3 regions of the Neorhizobium sp. USDA 3394 genome follow, and region 2 is predicted to be linked to each of the others. Evidence: predicted binding sites of a transcription regulator. Region 2 holds the regulator's gene; each other region holds the start of a gene.
What was found. The regulator LexA, encoded in region 2, represses DNA repair genes until DNA is damaged. The targets are predictions, from matches to a motif close to TGTTCNNNNTGTGTTCNG.
Positions count from the first base shown of each region.

Region 1 (4,280 bases), 330 kb from region 2:
GCCGTCTGGTAGGAGACGATCGCGTAGGCCGCGGCGTGGGATTTGTTGAAACCGTAGTTCGCGAACTTGGCGAGCAGTTCGAAAATGTTGTTGGCCTGCGGCTTGGAGACGCCGTTCTTGATGGCGCCATCGACAAAGCGTTCGCTCTGCTGGTCCATCTCCGCCTTGATCTTCTTACCCATGGCGCGGCGCAGCAGGTCGGCCTCGCCGAGCGAATAGCCCGACAGCACCTGGGCGATCTGCATGACCTGCTCCTGGTAGACGATGACCCCTTGGGTCTCCTTCAGGAGATGGTCGATCATCGGATGGATCGACTCGATCTCCTCCTCGCCGTGCTTGCGGGCATTGTAGGTCGGAATGTTCTCCATCGGGCCCGGACGATAAAGCGCCACCAGCGCGATGATGTCCTCGATGCAGTCCGGCCGCATGCCGATCAGTGCCTTGCGCATGCCGGCACTTTCCACCTGGAACACGCCGACCGTCTCGCCGCGCGATAGCATTTCGTAGGTCCTGGTGTCGTCGAGCGGGATCTTGGCGAGATCGATCTCGATGCCGCGCTTGCGGCAGAAATCGACGGCGGTCTTCAGCACGGTCAGCGTCTTCAGGCCGAGGAAGTCGAACTTCACCAGGCCCGCCTGCTCCACCCATTTCATGTTGAACTGGGTGACCGGCATGTCCGAGCGCGGGTCGCGATACATCGGCACGAGCTTCGACAGCGGACGGTCGCCGATGACGATGCCGGCGGCGTGGGTCGAGGCGTGGCGATAAAGGCCTTCGATCTTCTGGGCGATATCGAGGAGGCGGGCGACGACCGGCTCCTTGTCGGCCTCCTCCTGGAATTTCGGATCCTCCTCGATCGCCTTCGAGAGCGGCGTCGGGTTGGCCGGGTTGTTCGGCACCAGCTTGCAGATTTTGTCGACCTGGCCATAGGGCATTTCGAGCACGCGTCCGACGTCGCGCAACGCGGCGCGCGCCTGCAGCGAACCGAAGGTGATGATCTGCGCCACCTGCTCGCGGCCGTATTTCTGCTGCACGTAGCGGATCACCTCTTCGCGGCGGTCCTGGCAGAAGTCGATGTCGAAGTCCGGCATCGAGACGCGGTCGGGATTGAGGAAGCGCTCGAACAGAAGCGAGAAGCGCAGCGGATCGACGTCGGTAATGGTCAGCGCATAGGCGACCAGCGAGCCCGCACCCGAGCCACGGCCCGGGCCGACCGGGATGCCTTGCTGCTTGGCCCACTTGATGAAGTCGGCAACGATCAGGAAGTAGCCCGGGAACTTCATCTTCTCGATGACGCTGAGTTCGAAATCCAGCCGATCCCGATAATCCTGCTCGGAATAACCGCGCGTCATGCCGAGCGTCGCGATTCGCTCTTCGAGCCCTTCGACGGACTGGCGGCGCAGCTCTTCGGCCTCGGCACGCTCGGCTTCCGCCGGATCGTCGGTGGCACCGGTGAAGCGCGGCAGGATCGGATTGCGGGTCTTCAGCACGAAGGAGCAGCGCCGCGCGATCTCGACCGTGTTTTCGAGCGCCTCAGGAAGGTCGGCGAACAGCTTCGCCATCTCGGCGCGGCTCTTCAGATAATGATCGGGCGTCAGGCGGAAGCGGGTGTCGTCCGAGACGATCGCGTTGTGGGCAACCGCCATCAGCGCGTCATGGGCATCGTAATCGGCCTTGGTGGGAAAGAAGGCCTCGTTGGTCGCGACCAGCGGCAGGTCGTGATCGTAGGCGAGCGTGACGATCTTGTGCTCGTGGCGCCGGTCGTAGGCGCCATGGCGCTGCAATTCGACATAAAGCCGATCGCCGAAGATCTCCTTGAGTTTCAGCAGCCTTGCTTCGGCAAGCGTGGCATTGCCTTCCTTCAGGACCGCGTCGACCGGCCCGCTGCCGGCGCCGGTCAGCGCGATCAGCCCCTCGGTACCGCCCTCTTCCAGCCAGGAACGGCAGATATGGGTCGACTGGTGCCCCTCGCCGCCGAGATAGGCGCGGCTGATGAGGTCGACGAGCCGTTCGTAGCCGACGGCATTGGCAGCCAGCACAACGATCGCCGGCAACTTGGCGAGCTGCTGGTGGCTGTTGCGCCGCTCGTCCGACTGGTCTTCCATATCGATCGACATCTGGCAGCCGATGATCGGCTGCAGGCCGTCGCCGATCGCCTTCTGGGCGAATTCCAGGGCTACGAACAGATTGTTGGTGTCGGTTATCGCGATCGCAGGCTGATTGTCCGCGATGGCCTTCGAGAGGATCTTCTTGAGCGGCAGGGCGCCTTCCAGAAGCGAATAGGCCGAATGGACGCGAAGGTGAACGAATTGAGGGGTGGTCCCCAGCTTTTCCGATCCCGATTTTACGTCCACTGTATCTGCCATATCTGCGCCTTACCCGTTTGATGAAGCGGGAACCATCTCATGAATCAGGCTATTGTCCGGCGCAGGGGCTTGAGAGTCCAGTTCGGAATTCCTCCCTCAACGCCTTTCGGCCGAGGGTCCAGATCACATGGCCATCATGATCATGGAGAGGCTGGCCACGAAGGTGGCGATGGAAGCGAATGCGGCAATGTCACGAAGCAGGTCAGTCATCGTCGTCTCCCGTGTTCTCTTATGTTTTTAATTTGTTCTCATTTTGTTTGAGAGTCAATAAAAGAACAGACCGGAAACAAACATGCCTCGATATCCTCCCTCACCTGGTAAACAAGGCGTTAATCCGGGGATCTGCCCGGTTGAACGCATGCCGAGGGATCCGGACCTGGAATGACCAGTCCGGGCATGAGCATGTTCGGACGGGGCGCTGAAAGCTGCCTCGTAAGATAAGTAATAGGTGACACCTCTCAGCGCCCCGTTCGGCTGTTTATGCCCGCGACTTCGGCCCCTCTGCCGTGGCCTTCCCGGACGATGTTCGTCTGACCCGTGGCGCCCGTCCGAACCGAGTTATCGGCAAGGCTTCCACAGGTCTCCGCCGGTTTCTCCGATAGGATCGGTCGGACTTGTCAAAGCCCGGCGAAACCATCCGGTTTGCCACCCTGTGTGCCGCACAGGCACGCCCGGCGCGCTGTTTCGGGCTTCAAGAGACGAAGGCTCGGTCCGTTTGCCTCCGTCTCTCCCCGTGTCGCCGGAGGGAGACCATTTTCCGCGAACCCCGGATGAAAGGACTTACGTCGTTTCCTGCCACCCGGCGCCGGTCCCGTCTCGCCGGCACGCCTGCCGGTGTATCCGCGACGGAACGGGGGGATTGTAGGCATGGGTTGCGGGGGCGGGGATGAGAGAAAGGCTAAGTGTTTGATAGGGCTGGCAGCGACGTGCCGAATGTGCCCGGAGAGGGTGGCGCGTGGAGGGTGGATCCTCGGGTCAAGCCCGAGGATGACGGAGGAGAGGGCACAACATCCCACCCAGCGGCGTCATCCTCGGGCTTGACCCGAGGATCCAGTCGCCGTGCGGTCGCACGGGGACACCCCTTTTATCAGGCGTCGTGTCCGGGAGAGGATCCAGACGCACGCATATACGCCTCTTCACATCTCGACGACTCTGCCGCCTTCGATCGTCACGCGGCGGTCCATGCGGCTGGCGAGGTCGTGGTTGTGGGTGGCGATCAGGGCCGCGAGGCCCGACTGGCGCACCAGGGCTTCCAGCGCGTCGAAGACATAGGATGCGGTCTTCGGGTCGAGATTGCCGGTCGGTTCGTCGGCGAGGAGCACGCGCGGGGCGTTGGCGACGGCACGGGCGATCGCCACGCGCTGCTGCTCGCCACCGGACAGTTCCGAGGGACGGTGCTCGGCGCGGTGGCCGATGCGCATATAGTCCAGAAGCTGGCTTGCCCGCTCCCTCGCCTCGGCCTTGGTAAGGCCGGCGATCAGCTGCGGCATCATGATGTTCTCGACGGCGGAAAACTCCGGCAGGAGATGGTGGAACTGGTAGACGAAACCGATCTTGTTGCGGCGCATCGCGGTGCGTTCCGCATCGGGAAGCCCGTTGCAGGCCTGCCCGGCAAGAAAGACCTCGCCGGCATCGGGATGTTCGAGCAGGCCGGCGAGATGCAGAAGCGTCGACTTGCCGGTGCCCGACGGAGCGACCAACGCGACGATCTCGCCGGTCTTCAGGTCGAAATCAGCCCCCTTGAGGATCGAAAGCGTGGTCTCGCCCTGGCCGTAGTGACGTTCGACGCCCGAGAGCTGCAAGACGGTTTTGGGTGCCATGAAGGATTTCGGTCCTATTCGTATCGAAGGGCCTGGACAGGATCGAGCCGGGAGGCCCGCCATGCCGGGAAGATGGTGGCGATGAAGGAGAGGA
Region 1 covers NZ_JBWCDU010000001.1:2,275,698-2,279,977, forward strand. The annotation lists gene dnaE (DNA polymerase III subunit alpha) at 1-2,366, opposite strand, end outside; gene ACZ9EJ_RS10965 (ABC transporter ATP-binding protein) at 3,503-4,186, opposite strand; gene ACZ9EJ_RS10970 (lipoprotein-releasing ABC transporter permease subunit) at 4,201-4,280, opposite strand, start outside.
Region 1: dnaE (DNA polymerase III subunit alpha) is a predicted target of LexA. The motif match lies at 2,599-2,616, and genes of this name have one in related genera.

Region 2 (4,280 bases):
TCAGGCGCCCACCGCAGCGTGTATCTCTGCTGGCAAGGTCCCGCCATGAACCCGCCCGGACCGGCGAGACGATCAGCGGCCGCGCCCGCATTTCGCCCCCGTCGGGACCCGCCCTGCCAGGCCTCAACGATTTTGCCTTTTCCTCTTATTTCGATGGCATCGGTGCGGTTGGATTTTTCTATGGACGGCCGAAAAAGCAGGCTGCCGTCCAATCGGACCGGAGCTGGGTTGGGCAGGTCGAAACCGGGCTTTTCGATCTGCGCAGCGCAATCGCAACCCGTATCCGGGAGACCGTGCCCGGAGATCCCGGCGCCTTTGCCGCGGCGATCGTCACGGACGAGCGCCGGGCGATTTCCGAAGACACCACCGAGGCGCTGCGCCTGTCGGGCCTCGCCCATATCGTCGCCATTTCCGGGCTGAACATGGCGCTGGCCGCCGGCATCTTCTTTGTCGGCGTGCGCACCGTGCTTTCCGTCTTCACGGGCTTCGCCCAGGCCTATCCGGTCAAGAAGATCGCCGCATTCGGCGCGCTGATGATGGCGACGGCCTACTACCTGATCTCCGGTTTCGGCGTTTCCGCCGAGCGGGCCTATATCATGATGGCGATCATGCTGGTCGCCGTGCTTTTCGATCGCCCGTCGATCAGCCTGCGCAATGTCGCGCTGTCCGCTTTGGTCATCATCGCCATGTCGCCCTCGGAAATACTGGGACCGAGCTTCCAGATGTCGTTTGCCGCCACCGCTGCCCTGGTCGCCGGCTACGCGCTCTGGAAACACAGGGCGGAACGCCGTGATCCCGAACCTCTGCCATTCCGTCACCCTGTGGTGACGCCGCTGTTGGCGTCCTGGAATTTCGCGGCCGGCGTCTTCGTGACCTCGCTGATCGGCGGCATCTCGACGGCGATGTTCTCGGTCGAGCATTTCCACCGTATCGCCACCTACGGCCTTGCCGCCAACCTCGCCGCCATGCCGATCATCTCCTTCGTGGTCATGCCGGCGGGGCTGGCCGGCATGCTGCTGATGCCGTTCGGCCTCGATGCTCCCTTCATGAAGCTCATGGGCCTCGGCCTGGAGTGGGTGATCGCCATTGCCAAACACATCGCGGCCTGGGGCGGCGATGTCGGCACAGGGCGGCAGCATCCCTGGTTCCTGGCCGTCGCGACGGCAGGGTTTCTGCTGCTGACGCTGCTGAGGACGAGACTGAGACTGATAGGCCTACCGCTGATGGCGACCGCTCTGCTGCTTTCCTGGCAGGAGCGGTCGATGCCCCTCCCGGACATCCTGATCTCGGAAGACGGGACGATGGTCGCACTTGTCGATGGAGAAGGGGTCGCCACCAATCGCGCCCGCCCGCCCGACTTTGTCTACGACCAATGGAAGAGGGCACTTCTGCTCGGCGATCCCACCAAGCCCGAAATGTCGCCACCCAGGGACAAGCCTCCCGACGAGAGGCCACCCGACGACAAGCCTCCCGGCGAGAAAACCAACGGGCGCCGCGAACTGACACCGCAGGAACTCGAAACGGCAAAATCGAGTATAAAACAGGCGCCTGCCGGCCGCTTCACCTGTGAGCCGACCGCCTGGTGTGCGGCAGGCACCGGCAAGGGCATCGTCATCGCTGTCGAGGATAGCCGTTATGCAGGCGCCGCCTGCGATGCCGCCAATCTTGTCATTGCGCCGCGTGCCCGCTTCGACCAATGCCGGTCCGGCGCCCTGATGATCAATGGTGCCACGCTTCGCAAGGCGGGCGCCCTGGAGATTTTCCTCAACGGCGCGACCGACATTCGGCGCTGGCAGGCCCGTGCGGCCATGGCGGGCGCAGACCGTCCCTGGAGCAGGCACCGCCACTATGATTGGCGAAGCCAGGCGTTCGACAGATCGTTGCCGGAACCGCTCCGGCGGATGATCAATGATAACGGCGGATGAGACCGACGAGCTTGCCCTGGATTTTCACCCGGTCCGGCCCGAAGATGCGGGTTTCGTAGGCGGGGTTGGCGGCCTCGAGGGCGATCGATGCGCCGCGGCGGCGGAAGCGCTTCAGCGTCGCTTCCTCGTCGTCCACCAGCGCCACAACGATATCGCCCGGATTGGCCGTATTGCTGTTGCGGATGATCACGGTGTCGCCGTCCAGGATGCCGGCCTCGATCATCGAATCGCCCTTGACCTCGAGCGCATAATGTTCGCCTGAACCGATCATCTCGGCTGGCACCGCGATGTCATGCGTGTTGTTCTGGATCGCCGAGATCGGCACGCCGGCGGCGATGCGGCCCATGACCGGAACGGTCGTGGCGTTCGAAGAGTCGTCGTTGGCGGCGGGTTTCTGAGGCGCCGCGACCGGCTGCGGTTTGCCGAGGCTGCCCTCGATGACGCTTGGCGAAAAACCGCGCCGCGGCTGCATGCTCGGCGAATAGGCTTCCGGCAGCTTGATGACTTCGAGCGCCCGGGCCCGGTTCGGCAGGCGGCGGATGAAGCCGCGTTCCTCAAGTGCCGTGATCAGGCGGTGGATGCCGGACTTGGATGCGAGGTCGAGAGCGTCCTTCATTTCGTCGAATGACGGCGGGACGCCGGATTCCTTCATGCGTTCGTGAATGAACAGAAGCAATTCCTGTTGTTTGCGCGTGAGCATCTTTTGGCACCCTCAGAGTCGGAAACAAATCCAGAACAGACACTATATGTTCCATATGTGTTCCGCAAGTCCCTAAATTTTCGTGAAGTATGATGATTTTTTCTTCATAGATGCGTGCCAGATATCTCGTGTCTCACCACTTGCGCGGCGCGAGCCCGCTGCCAAAGTAGCTATGCGATTCCAATCCCGGGGGCCCTCGCGTGAACGCAAGACCGATCGATCATCTCGTGCTGCCGGTGGCGGGACTTACCGCTGCGCGTTCCCGGCTCACGAAGCTCGGTTTTACAGTTGCGCCCGACGCTTTTCATCCTTTCGGCACAGCCAATGCTTGTGTGTTCTTCTCGGATGGCAGCTATCTGGAGCCGCTGGCCCTTGCCAATCGCCGCCATGCGAGCGCTGCCGCCAAGCGCGGCAACGTTTTTACCGCACGCGATCTGGCCTTCCGCGGGGCACGCGACAGGCAGGGCTTCTCGGGGCTCGTTGTCGCCACGGGCGACGCGATGGCCGATCACGCGCGTTTCAAAATGCGTGGCGTCTCGGCAGGCGACGTGCTGGAATTTTCCCGCGGGATGACCTTGCCCGACGGCTCCGAAACCGAGGCGAGCTTCCGGCTGGCTTTTGCGGCAGATGACCGGGCACCCGACTTCCTGATGTTTTCCTGCCAGCGCATCAACCCTCTGCCGGCCGATCGCGGCGAACTGGAGCGCCATTCCAATGCGGTCTTGGGGCTGGGCGAGATCATTCTGTCGGCATCGGCGCCCTCCGATTTCTCAGCCCTGGCCGAGCAGGTGCTGATGACAAAGGCCAAGCCGGAGCCTGCATCGCTCGAGCTTGCCGCGGCCAATGCCCGCATTCGCATCCTGCAGGATCACGAACTCGAAGCGGAATTCGCCCTTCCGTCGACGCCGGGCGCCGAAGGCCTGCGCGGCCGGGCGATCATCTTCAAGACGGCCGATCTTGCCGTGACAGAGATCACCCTTGCTGCTAATGACGTCGCATTCGTCCGCCGGGAGGGCCGTGTTCTCGTCTCGGCGGCGCCCGGCCAGGGTGTTTTGTTCGGCTTCGAGGAATAGGTTCATGGAAGTTACCGCCAATCCACGCGTCTCCGTCGGCGAAGGAGACGGCAAGGTGGTTTTCGCGCAGGATGCAAAGCTGTCGCTGATCGCCGGCCCCTGCCAGATGGAAAGCCGCGACCACGCCTTCATGATGGCGGATGCGCTGAAGGAACTCTGCGGCAAGCTCGGCATCGGCCTCGTCTACAAGTCCTCCTACGACAAGGCCAACCGCACGTCGATTTCCGGCAAGCGCGGCATCGGGCTCGAAACCGCCATGGAGATCTTCGCCGACCTCAAGAAGGAATTCGGGTTTCCGGTCCTGACCGACATTCACACGGAAGAGCAATGCGCCGTCGTGGCGGAGACGGTCGACATCCTGCAGATACCGGCTTTCCTCTCCCGCCAGACGGACCTGCTTGTCGCAGCCGCCAGGACCGGCCGCGTCATCAACGTCAAGAAGGGCCAGTTCCTGGCGCCCTGGGACATGAAGAACGTGCTCGCCAAAATCACCCAGAGCGGCAACCCGAACGTTCTGCTGTGCGAACGTGGCGCCTCCTTTGGCTACAACACGCTGGTCTCCGACATGCGTTCGCTGCCGAT
Region 2 covers NZ_JBWCDU010000001.1:1,941,976-1,946,255, reverse strand. The annotation lists gene ACZ9EJ_RS09225 (ComEC/Rec2 family competence protein) at 1-1,925, shown strand, start outside; gene lexA (transcriptional repressor LexA) at 1,906-2,625, opposite strand; gene ACZ9EJ_RS09215 (VOC family protein) at 2,826-3,698, shown strand; gene kdsA (3-deoxy-8-phosphooctulonate synthase) at 3,703-4,280, shown strand, end outside.

Region 3 (4,280 bases), on a different contig from region 2:
ACTTGCTGATCAGAGCCCGAGAGCTAGCTGCGGTTCTTGTCTGTTTTCTTCGGTGTTGAGCGATGAAAGGGTGATCCCTAAAAGCCGGACTGGACGTTTGAACGGGAACACCGAGCCAAGTAGGAACTCCGCAATTTCCAGCATCTGGTCGACGCCCGAGACGGCTCCCGGCACAGTCTGGCTGCGTGTCGCCTGGCTGAAATCTGAATATTTGATTTTGACGGTGATCGTCTTTCCCGTGATGTCATGGGCCTCGCAATAGCGCCAGACCTTCTCGGCCAGTGGCCGCAACTCGGCTTTGGCAAGATCGAGATCGCCGATGTCCTGGACGAACGTGTCTTCAGCGCCGACGGACTTTCGAATGCGATCAGGTCTAACCTGCCGTTCGTCGATCCCCCGGGCAATGCCGTAGAAATACGGACCGGACTTGCCAAAATGCTGCTGAAGGAAGGCGAGGGACTTCGACTTGAGATCAAGCCCGGTCTCTATGCCATGCCGCTTCATTCGCTCGGCCGTGGCCGGCCCCACGCCATGGAATTTCTTGACGGGGAGGGCCTCGACAAAACCCGGCCCGTTCTTTGGCGTAATGACTGCCTGGCCATTCGGCTTGTTCAGATCGCTCGCCATTTTGGCCAGGAACTTGTTGTAGGAAATGCCGGCCGACGCATTGAGGCCCGTGACCGCCTTGATTTTCGCACGGATCTCAAGCGCAATCTCGGTGGCGATCTCCATGCCCTTCAGGTTTTCGGTGACATCGAGATAGGCTTCGTCCAAGGACAGCGGCTCGATCAGTGGCGTGTATTCTGCGAAGATCTCGCGGATCTGATGCGATACTGCCTTGTAGACGTCGAAGCGCGGGGGCACGAAGATCAAGTCCGGACATTTGCGCTTGGCGGTCACCGACGGCATGGCGGAATGCACGCCAAAGGTTCTGGCCTCGTAACTCGCTGCTGCCACCACACCGCGTGCCGCCGATCCACCGACGGCCAATGGTAGCCCGCGTAGCTCCGGGTTGTCGCGCTGCTCGACCGAGGCATAAAAGGCATCCATATCGACATGGATGATCTTGCGCACGGTTTGCACGCTCCCCATGACGTCAGTTCCCACAGGATAAGCCGGCATTTGGTGAACGGGCATTTGATTGCCCTGGTCGTGGCTCTGTGCTGGTGATCAAAGCAACAGACCTTCCTCGTCAGGCTTCGGTTTTGCCTGTGGCGGCACGATCACCAGCATGTTGCCCGGGAGCGGACGCTGTAGGTGGCGGGCTTCATCCCACGGTGCTGTCAGCCAGGTCTCGACTTCTTCAGGCGTGGCCAGGATGGAGGGCATGGCCTTTTGATGAATCGGCGAGACGATCTCGTTGGGCGAGGTCGTCAGAAATCCGAACAGTTCGTATTCCTGCTCGCCATCCCTGACCTTTCGCACGCCTTTCCAGGGCGTCCAGAAGCCCGCGAAAAACATCAGCGGCCGATCTTCGTTGCCGGCAAACCAGGCGTTCGGCACACGCCCGCCTTCCACTTTGCTGGCTGGGTCAGGCTCGGCAAAAGAGGTGAACGGCACGACGCAACGGCTGGTTGGGCCGAGCCAGCGCCGCCAGTGCGGCGAACTCACATTGCGGATATTGGTGACGCCCGGGTCGTAATTTTTCACATAGGCAGGCGGCGACGGCATTCCCCAGGTCGCCCGGGCAATCTCTCGGCTCCCGTCCTCGGCGACGCGGACAATCGGCGCCTGATAGCCTGGATAGACATCGAAGGAGGCTTCATTCCAGCCGGCTCGATCCCGGAACGCCTTTGTAAATTGCAGAACCGCGTCGCGCGTGGTCGTCACGTTATAGAGATTACACACTACCCGTCCTCCTATCCAATGCGGGTCAGGGCGAAGTTTCCAACCCTTTCGCAACGCAATCAAGTTTTGAAAGCTCCAGCGATCACGTGGGCTTTTGCGGCTCAAAAACCACGGCCGCCTCCAGCAAACGCGGAAATCCCGTCCCGCATCTATCCTGCCCGTCAGAACAGTGCATCTTGTCGCAACCCATTGCCAGGCGACGGCGCAGATCCACAAAACGCATGCTGGCGCCAAACTGTTTCACCAGCGCCTTGCGATCAAGCTCGCCCTGTTGACCGCACGGTTTGCATTCGACGGTAATCACCGGTCCCTTGAAATCTCTGAGCGTCAGCAGGTCGGGCATCTCTCTATTTTCTCATCGACGATATTTTTTCGTCACATTCCGCATCGAATTGAATCTGCTTGATGAATCGATTGAGCAACAGCCGTCTCTTGATGCTGGCTGCAGTCCACCCGATTCTTGCCCGTTGACTCATCACTGTTTAAAGAACAAAAACAGAACATAGCAGCCTTTTTTTGACGATGCAAATGCACTCTTGACGTTGGAAACCGATGCCAATCACTGCCGCCAACCCCGTCATTTCCGAGCTTCAGGACCGCATCCGGCGGCTTGAAGGCGGAGCTGCGCGCAAGGGCGAGGTCCTGTCGTTTGGTATTGCCGAGATCGACGCCAAGCTACCCGGTGGTGGGTTGGCCCGCGGCGCACTGCACGAAGTGGCCGGTGGTGGCGCCGACGCGGTGCATGGCGCGGCCGCCGCTCTGTTTGTCGCCGGCATTGTCGCGCGCACCAAGGGCGACATCCTCTGGTGCCTGACACGGCCGGATCTGTTTGCGCCGGCATTGGCGCAGGCGGGCCTCCATCATGACCGGGTAATCTATGTCGAAGCCGACCGGGAAGAGGACGTGCTCACGAATTTCGAGGAGGGCCTGCGTTTTGGCGGGCTTGGCGCCGTCGTCGCCGAGCTGGTGCGACTGCCGATGACGGCTTCCAGACGGCTGCAGCTTGCGGCTGAAACGTCGGGAACGATCGGAATTGCGCTTCGACGATGGCGGCGCCCGACCGAGGCTGCGGATTTTGGTCAACCCACCGCTGCCACGACGCGGTGGCGGATCAGCGTTCTTCCTTCCGAACCGCTTCCCGTGCCGGGCATCGGGCGCGCGCGCTGGCTGGCGGAACTGATCAGAGCAAGAGCGGGAGAAGCCGCGGAATTTGAAATAGGTGCCTGCGATGCCACGGGTCGTATCAGTCTTTCTCCCAACGCTGTCGACGGACAGGATCAGACGCGCGGATCCCGGAATTTTGGCTGAGACACCGGTGGCGGTCGTTGCCCGTAGCGGATCGAAACGCACCGTGGCTGCGATCGACGCTGCGGCCTACAAAGCCGGGGTGCGGATCGGCATGCCCGCCGCCAAATCCCAGGCGATGATATCCGGCCTGCATCTCGTCGATGCCGACCCCATCGGTGATGCCTTGGCGGTCGAGCGCCTGGCGCTGTGGATGCTGCGCCAATATACGCCGGTGGTGGCGATCGACAGCCCCGATGGCATCGTGATGGATACCGAGGGCGCCGACCATCTGCGCGGCGGCGAGTTGGCGATGCTCACTGGCCTTGTCAACGCTTTGAGAGGCCGCGGCCTTCAGGCCCGCGGCGCCATCGCCGACACCTGGGGCAGCGCCCACGCCATTGCCCGCGCCATGCGGCGGCAGGTAATCATCGTGCCGGTTGGAGAAACGGCCAAGGCCGTTGTCAACCTGCCGATTTCCAGCCTTCGCCTGCCTTCCGACATCGTCAGCGGCCTGGCGGTACTCGGGTTTCGCACCGTCGGCGAGCTTTCCGCAACGCCACGGGCGCCTCTAACACTGCGCTTCGGGCCGGAGGTCGGCCGTCGGCTCGATCAAATGTTCGGGCGTGTCGTCGAACCGATCGACCCCATTCGCACAGCGGACCTGATCGAAGTGATCAGATCCTTTTCCGAGCCGATCGGGGCTGCCGAGACTATCGCCAAATATATCGGCAAGCTGGTGGTCGAACTCTGCGTGGCGTTGGAAACGCGCGGGCAGGGCGTTCGCCGCGCCGATCTGATCATCTACCGCGTCGACAACACATTGCAGTCCCTTCGCGCCGGCACGGCAAAGCCGGTGCGTGATGTCCAGCACCTGACAAAGCTTCTCTGTTCCAGCATCGAGAAAATCGATCCCGGGTTCGGCATCGAAAAATTGTCGCTTGCCGCGACACTGATCGAACCGTTTGAAGAGAAGCAGTCGATCTCCTCGCTGGTCGAAGAAACCATCGTCGACGTGACGCCGCTGCTCGACAGTTTTGGAAATCGCGGCCAGCGCATGTACCGGCTGGCGCCGGTCGAAAGCGACGTTCCCGAGCGCAATGTCGGCCGTGTCTCCGCCATTTCCGAAAAGCTGGGTCAGGCCTGGC
Region 3 covers NZ_JBWCDU010000002.1:577,799-582,078, forward strand. The annotation lists gene dinB (DNA polymerase IV) at 10-1,092, opposite strand; gene ACZ9EJ_RS24295 (SOS response-associated peptidase) at 1,171-1,848, opposite strand; gene ACZ9EJ_RS24300 (hypothetical protein) at 1,931-2,191, opposite strand; gene ACZ9EJ_RS24305 (ImuA family protein) at 2,401-3,156, shown strand; gene ACZ9EJ_RS24310 (Y-family DNA polymerase) at 3,077-4,280, shown strand, end outside.
Region 3: ACZ9EJ_RS24305 (ImuA family protein) is a predicted target of LexA. The motif match lies at 2,334-2,351, and genes of this name have one in related genera.